DNA from 2 places in the Agrococcus jejuensis genome. Region 1 is predicted to be linked to the other one. Evidence: riboswitches for the same ligand, from Rfam matches in the RefSeq annotation. Region 1 holds a riboswitch; the other holds the start of a gene.
The links. Region 1 has a riboswitch for thiamine pyrophosphate ahead of BLQ67_RS16925 (ECF transporter S component). Riboswitches for the same ligand answer to the same signal wherever they lie in the genome.
Positions count from the first base shown of each region.

Region 2: linked by a shared signal. The riboswitch ahead of thiM (hydroxyethylthiazole kinase) and the one ahead of BLQ67_RS16925 (ECF transporter S component) in region 1 are both predicted to bind thiamine pyrophosphate.

Region 1 is NZ_LT629695.1:3,117,739-3,121,625, reverse strand. It holds gene BLQ67_RS14760 (ABC transporter ATP-binding protein) at 1-1,117, opposite strand, end outside; gene BLQ67_RS16925 (ECF transporter S component) at 1,114-1,737, opposite strand; TPP riboswitch at 1,758-1,866, opposite strand; gene BLQ67_RS14750 (SGNH/GDSL hydrolase family protein) at 1,896-2,657, shown strand; gene BLQ67_RS14745 (ArsR/SmtB family transcription factor) at 2,698-3,015, shown strand; gene BLQ67_RS14740 (cation diffusion facilitator family transporter) at 3,015-3,887, shown strand, end outside.
Region 2 is NZ_LT629695.1:383,470-387,356, reverse strand. It holds gene BLQ67_RS01800 (ABC transporter transmembrane domain-containing protein) at 1-1,617, opposite strand, end outside; TPP riboswitch at 1,725-1,819, shown strand; gene thiM (hydroxyethylthiazole kinase) at 1,811-2,647, shown strand; gene thiE (thiamine phosphate synthase) at 2,644-3,300, shown strand; gene thiD (bifunctional hydroxymethylpyrimidine kinase/phosphomethylpyrimidine kinase) at 3,297-3,887, shown strand, end outside.

The DNA of each region.
Region 1 (3,887 bases):
CGCCGACGGCGCGCAGGCCGATGCCGAGCTCCTCGCGCACCGTGCGGCCCACGAGCTGGTGCTCGGGCTCCTGGAACACCGTGCCGATGCGCGTCGCGAGGGCGCTCGAGCGCCACCGCCCCGGGTCGGGCGACAGGCCGCCCGCGAGCGTCGGCGACGCGGCGAGCGTACCGCCGAGCCGCGGCAGCAGCGACGCCATCGTGAGGGCGAGCGTCGACTTGCCCGCGCCGTTCGGCCCCGTGACGACCGTCGACGTGCCCGCGGCGAGCGCGAGGTCGACGGGCGGGCGCACGGGCGCGTCGCGGCCGACGACGAGGCCCGACGCACGCAGCAGCTCGTCGCCCGCCGCGACCTCGCGGCGCTCGACCGAGACGGGGTGCCCAGGCACCCACACGCCGCACTCGGCGAGAGCGTCGCCGTGGCGCGCGAACACCGCATCCGCCGGCCCGTCGGCGAGCACGCCGCCGCCCGGGTCGAGCACGACGACGCGGTCGACGACCGGCAGCCACGTGTCGACGCGGTGCTCGACGACGACGAGCGTCGCCCCCGTGGCGTCGAGCATGCGCACGACGGCGTCGCGCACCTCGACGACGCCTTCGGGGTCGAGGTTCGCCGTCGGCTCGTCGAGCAGCACGAGCCCGGGGCGCATGGCGAGGATGCCCGCGAGGGCGAGCCGCTGCCGCTGGCCGCCCGACAGCGCCGCCGTCGAGCGCTCGAGGTCGACGGCGAGGCCCACGGCGTCGAGCGCCTCGCGCACGCGGGTCCAGATCTCGTCGCGCGGCACGCGCAGGTTCTCGGCCCCGAAGGCCACGTCGTCGCCGACGCGCGACAGGATCGTGTTCGCCTGCGGATCCTGCAGCACGAGCCCGGCCGTGCCGCGCGTCGTCGCGGGATGCGCGCCGTCGACCGCGAGCGATCCGCTCTCCTCGCCGTCCTCGGCGTCGCCGAGCACGCCCGCGAGCCCCGCGAGCAGCGTCGACTTGCCCGCGCCCGAGGGCCCGAGCAGCAGCACGCGCTCCCCCGGCTCGACGCTGAAGGAGAGGCCCGCGACCGCCGGACGGGTGCGGGCAGCGTGTCGCCAGCCCCATCCGTCGGCGCGGATCGAGGCGGCGGTCACGCGCGCCGCTGCGCCTCGCGCCCGGCCGCGAACCGCGAGAGCGCGCCGGTCGCGGCGAGGCCGCGCACGAGCAGCCAGCCGACGAGGCCGGCGAGCAGCGCGCCCGAGACGACGAGCGACCCGAGGTAGATGCCGAGGAACTCCGGACCCTTCGCGAGGTTGCCAGAGAGGAAGAGCTCGAGCGTCCATGCGCCGACGGCGGCGCCGATGCCCGTCGCCATCGCGGCGACGACGCCGAAGCGGCGATACAGCAGCACGGCGAGCACGAGCTCGGCGCCGATGCCCTGCGCGAGGCCCGAGTACACGGTCTCGATGCCCCACTGGCTGCCGAGCAGCGTCGACACGTTGGCGGCGACGACCTCGACGAAGATCGCAGCGCCGGGCTTGCGGATCACGAGGCCGCCGATGACGCCGCCCAGCAGCCACGGACCCACGGCGATGCCGCCGAAGCCGGGCGTGAACGCATCCGCGACCGCGAACCAGGCGCCGCCGACGCCGTTCCAGAGCACGAACAGCAGGCCGCACGCGACGGCGAGCACGGATGCGGTGACGATGTCGACGACGCGCCAGCGGAAGCGCGACACGGTGGGAGCGCCCGACGGCGCGGTGATGGTGGACATGGTGTGCCTCTCGAGGGAAGGGCACGGGTGAGATCGCTCCCTGCGCCGGCATGACCCGGATCAGGTTCGACGGTCGAAGGCTTCGGCCTTCCTCTCAGCCCGGCGCACCGGACTCCCGTGGTTTGAAGCCCATGCTACGCCCGGCCTAGCCTGGGGTCGTGCATGTCTCGAGGCTCGTGGCGATCGGCGACTCGTTCACGGAGGGCTACGGCGACGTGGTCGCCGGATCGGATGCCGTGCGCGGCTGGGCAGACCTCGCCGCCGTGGGGCTCGCGACGGCGCAGGGCGAGTCGATCGAGTACGCGAACCTCGCCGTGCGCGGCCGCAAGCTGGGGCCGATCCTCGACGAGCAGCTCGACGCCGCGATCGCGCTGCGCCCGAGCCACCTGTCGATCAACGGCGGCGGCAACGACATCCTGCGCCCGCGCGTCACGATCGACTGGGTGAGCGGCCAGCTCGAGACGGCCGTGCACCGCATCCTCGACGCCGGCATCGTGCCCGTGATGGTGTCGGGGGCGAACCCGTCGGCGGTCATGGCGGGCGGCGGCGTGATGCTGCGGCGCGGCGATGCGCTGCGCGACGCGGTGCGCTCGTGGGCGGATGCGCTCGACGTGCCGTTCGTCGACAACTGGACCGACGTCGAGCTGCAGCACGGGCGCTTCTGGACCGACGACCGGCTGCACCTCAACGCCGCGGGCCACGCGCGGGCAGCGACGACCTTCCTGCACGCGCTCGGCGTCGACGCGCCGGCGGCGTGGGAGGACCTCGTGCCCGTCACGACCGCCGAGGGGCGACGCGACGCCCTCTACTACCGCCGCCACGTGCTGCCGTGGATCGGTCGCCGGCTCACGGGACGCTCGTCGGGCGACGGCCGCACGGCGAAGATCGCGCTGCCCGTCGAGGTCGAGCCGCTCGCCTGACTCCTTCCGTCGAATCGTCCACTGGCGCTATCATCGCCACATGACGATGGATCGGATGCGCGTGGCCACGGTGCTGCACGCGCTCTCGGACCCCGGCCGCATCCGCCTGCTCACGCACCTCATGGAGGGCGAGCATCGCGTGCGCGACCTCACCGACCACCTGCACCTCGCGCAGTCGACCGTGAGCGCGCACCTCGCGTGCCTGCGCGACTGCGGGCTCGTGACGTCGAGGCCAGAGGGCCGCGCCTCGTGGCACTCGATCGTCGCTCCCGACGAGGTCACGGTGCTGCTCGACGCCGCCGCAGCGCTCGCCGCCCGCGTCGACGGCGACGCCGAGCACCACCACGGAGCCGCCTGATGGGCGCCGGGCACGGCCACGGCCACGGCGGCCACGATCACGGGCATGCGCACGGCGCCGTCGCCAACCGCCGCCGCCTCGCGATCGCCTTCGGCATCACGGCGGCGGTGCTCGTCATCCAAGCCGTCGGCGCCGTCGTCACCGGCTCGCTCTCGCTGCTCGTCGACACGGGCCACATGCTCACCGACGTCGGCGGGCTCGCGCTCTCGCTCGTCGCCGCGACCCTCGCGATGCGCCCGCCGACGTCGCGCCGCACGTGGGGCTTCGCCCGCGCCGAGGTGCTGAGCGCCGCCGCGCAGGCCGGCATCCTGCTGGCGATCGGCGTCTTCGCCCTCATCGAGGGCGTGCGCCGCCTGCTCGACCCGCCCGAGGTCGAGGGCGGCCCGCTGCTCGTCTTCGGCATCCTCGGCCTCGTCGCCAACGTCATCGCGATCCTCGTGCTCGTGTCGGCGCGCGACGCGAACCTCAACCTGCGTGCCGCGTTCCTCGAGGTCGTGAACGACGCGCTCGGCTCGGTCGCCGTCATCGTCTCGGCCATCGTCATCGCGCTCACGGGCTTCCTGCAGGCGGATGCGCTCGCCGCGATGGTCGTCGCGTGCCTCATCATCCCGAGGGCGGCGATGCTGCTGCGGGCGTCGGGTCGCATCCTGCTCGAGGAGACGCCCGACGCGATCGACCTCGACGCCGTGCGGAGCCACATCCTCGAGCTCGACCACGTCACGGCCGTGCACGACCTGCACGCGTCGCAGATCGCCACGGGGCTGCCGGTGCTCACGGCGCACGTCGTCGTGGCCGACGGCTGCTTCCGAGACGGGCACGGCGCCGCGATCCTCGCGCAGGTGCAGACGTGCATCGCCGAGCACTTCGACGTC
Region 2 (3,887 bases), 670 kb from region 1:
GAGCAGCTGCGGCGTCGAGCACACGACGACGACGGCGCGGTCCGCGACCGCGTCGCGCAGCCGCTCGGCGATGCGCAGCTCGGTGACGGCGTCGACCGCGGTCGTCGGGTCGTGCAGCACGAGCGCCGCCGCCGGGGCCGCGTAGGCGCGGGCGAGGGCGAGGCGCTGCCGCTGCCCGCCGGAGAGGGAGCGGCCCGAGGGACCCACGTCGGTCGCCGTGCCGCTCGGCAGGGTCGCGAGGGCGTCGTCGAACGCCGAGGCTGCGAGGGCCGGATGCGGGTCGCCCGACGAGCGCCCGAGCACGTTGCGCGCAACGGAGCCCGCGATCGCATGCGCGGCGTGCGGTGCGGCGACGACGTGCTCGTACCTACGGCTCGCGGGCAGCGCTGCGAGGTCGTGCCCGTCGACCTCGACCGTGCCCGCCTCGGGCACGCGCGTGCCGCCGAGCAGCGCCACGAGCTCGGCAGCGGTCGGCGCGTCGGCCACGACGCCCACGACCTCGCCGGGCGCGACGTCGAGCGAGACGCCGCGCACGTGCTCGCCCACGACGTCGCGCATGCGGATGCCCGCGCCGAGCGGCGCGCGGGCATCGCCATCCGCGTCGTGCGCCGGCGGGGCGTGCAGCAGCGACAGGACGCGGGTCGCGGAGGCCGTCGCGCGCGCCCAGGTGGCGCCGACGTTGACGGCGAGCGCCTGCAGCGGGCCCATGACCACCTGCACGACGCCGACGACCGTGATGAGCTGCCCGACGGTGATCGAGCCGCCGATGGCCATGGCGACGGCGGCGATGCCGATGCCGGCGACGAACGAGCCCGTCGCGATCCTCGAGAGCGCGACGAACCACGCCTCCGTGCGTCGTGCGGCGATCGCCGCGTCGAGCGCGCGGCTGCTCGCGGCGCGGTAGCGCGTGCTCGCCTGCGCCGTCGCGCCGAGCGCCGAGAGCGTGCGGAAGCCGCCGATGACGTCGGCGGCGAGCGTCGCGGCATCCGCCGTCACCTGCTGCTCGGCCTCCGCCCGCTGGCGCAGGGCCTTGCCGATGCGATCGAGCAGCAGCAGGAAGATCGGTCCGCCGGCGATGACGGCGACGCCGAGCGGCCACGAGATGCCGACGAGCACGATGCCGGCGACGATCACGGCGGCGAGCTCGGCGATGGGGAAGACGAGCAGCATGACGCCGCCCGACACCGTCTGCACGTCGGTGCCGCCGATGCCGAGCAGCTCGCCCGCCGAGCGCGGCCGGTCGCCGAAGCCGCGCGGGTCGAGCATGCGCCACGTCGTGCGCATGCGCAGCCCGTGGTGCGCCTCCTCCATGCCGCGCAGGCCGAAGAAGATGCCGACCTGGAAGGCGAGCGCGAGCGTGAGGAACACGCCCACGAGCACGCCGATCCACGTCCACAGCGCGACGGGGTCGTGCGCGACGATGCCGCGGTCGATCACGAGGCCGACGACGACGGGCACGGCGATCTCGCACACCTGGTGCACCGTGATGCCGGCGAGGCCGGGCAGCACGCGGCGCCACGCGCCGACGGCGGTGCCGGCGACGAGTCGCCGGGGTCCGGCCGAGGTCGCCGAGCTCGAGGGACCGGCCTGCGGGGATGCGTGGGCGCGCGCGGACATGGGACCTTCCGGGGGGGGCTTGGGGGTGGGCCTGCGCGCAGCGCGCAGCGAGGCCTTGCAGCAAGGGTACCCTTACCTGCACGCTGCGCGCACCGTGCTAGCGTCGCCTCCACGACACGGGGTGCCCCTGCCTGGGGCTGAGATCACACCCGGCGAACCTGATCGAGCTCGTACTCGCGGAGGGATGTCATCCATGGCACACGTCCACCCTGCCCACCCGATGCCGCTGCACGCGGCCCACCTGACGCCGGCGGAGGCCCTGGCGGCGCTCCGCGCCGCGGCGCCGCTCACGCAGTGCATCACGAACCACGTCGTCACGGGCTTCACGGCCAACGTGCTGCTCGCGCTCGGCGCGAGTGCCGCGATGGTCGACATCCCCGACGAGGCCGGCGCGTTCGCGGGCGTCGCCGACGGCGTGCTCGTGAACCTCGGCACGCCCACGGCCGAGCAGCGCGCCGCGGCGCGCGAGGTCGTCGCCGCGACCGATCGCTGGGTGCTCGACCCCGTCGCGGTCGGCACCCTGCCGGTGCGCACCGCGTTGGCGCACGAGCTGCTCGCGCACGGTCCGGCGATCGTGCGCGGCAACGCCTCCGAGATCCTCGCCCTCGCCGGCGCGGGCGGAGGCGGTCGCGGCGTGGATGCGACGGACGGGCCGGAAGCGGCTGCCGAGACCGCGATGCGTCTCGCGGCCGAGACGGGAGCGGTCGTGGCCGTGTCTGGCGTCGTCGACCTCGTGACCGACGGCCGCGAGGTCGTGCGCGTGCCCGGCGGCTCGCCGCTGCTCACGCGCGTGACGGGCGGCGGCTGCTCGCTCGGCGCGACGATGGCGGCGTTCCTCGGCGTCTGCGCACCGCTGTCGGCGGCCGTCGCGGCGTCGCTCGTGCACGCGCGGGCGGCGGAGGTCGCCGCGGCGGGTGCCGACGGTCCCGGCTCGTTCGCCGTGCGCTTCCTCGACGCCCTCGCGGCGCTCGAGCCCGCGGACCTCGACGAGGCGCGCCTCGAGCGTCGCATGGTGGAGGTCGCACGATGAGCGTCGCGGGCATCCACCTCGTCACCGACGAGCGGCTGCCGGTCGATCGGCTGCTCTCGGTCGTCGACGCCGCCGTCGGCGCGGGCGTGCGCGTGGTGCAGCTGCGTGCGAAGCACGCGACGGCGCGCGAGCTCGTCGCGCAGGCGGTCGCGCTCTCGTCGGTCGTCGCCGGCCGTGCGTCGCTGCTCGTCGACGACCGGCTCGACGTCGTGCTCGCCGCCCGCGGCGCAGGTGCGCGCGTCGACGGCGTGCACCTGGGGCAGTCCGACGTGCCGCCAGAGACCGCGCGGCGCCACCTCGGCGCGACGGCGATCGTCGGCTGGACGGCGTCGACGCCCGAGCATCTCGCCGCCGCCGCGGCCATGCCCGTCGGCACGCTCGACTACCTCGGCGTCGGCGTGCTGCGCGCCACCGCGACGAAGCCCGACCATCCGCCCGCCCTCGGCGTCGCCGGCATCCGCGCCGTCGCCGCCGCCACCGACCTGCGGTGCATCGCGATCGGTGGCGTCGACGTGCGCGACGTGCCCGGCCTCGCCGTCGCGGGCCTCGCGGGCGTCGCGGTCGTCTCGGCCGTGAGCGCCGCCGCCGATCCGCGCGCGGCCGCCGCGGCGCTCGTCGCGGCGTGGCAGACCGCGGCGGGGGTGCGCGCATGAGCCGCATCCCTCGCGTGCTGTCGATCGCCGGCAGCGACCCGTCTGGCGGCGCCGGCATCCAGGCAGACCTCAAGGCCATCGCGGCGCACGGCGGCTTCGGCATGGCCGTCGTCACAGCGCTCACGGCGCAATCGACGCGCGGCGTCGTCGACGTGCACGTGCCGCCGCTGCCCTTCCTCGACGCGCAGCTGCGCACGCTGAGCGACGACGTCGCGATCGACGCCGTCAAGCTCGGCATGCTGGCGTCGGCGCCCGTCGTCGCGGTCGTCGAGCGCTGGCTCGCCGACGTGCGCCCGCCGCTCGTCGTGCTCGACCCGGTCATGGTCGCGACGAGCGGCGATCGGCTGCTGGCGAGCGACGCCGAGGACGCCATCCGCCGCCTCTGCACCGCCGCCGACCTCGTGACGCCGAACGTGCCCGAGCTCGCGGTGCTCGTCGGCGAGCCCGTGGCGGCGACGTGGGATGCGGCGCTCGCGCAGGCGCGCACGCTGCACCAGCGCACGGGTGCTGCGGTGCTGTTGAAGGGCGGCCACCTCGACGGCGCCACGTGCCTCGACGCGATCGTCGACGCCGACGGCGTGCACGTG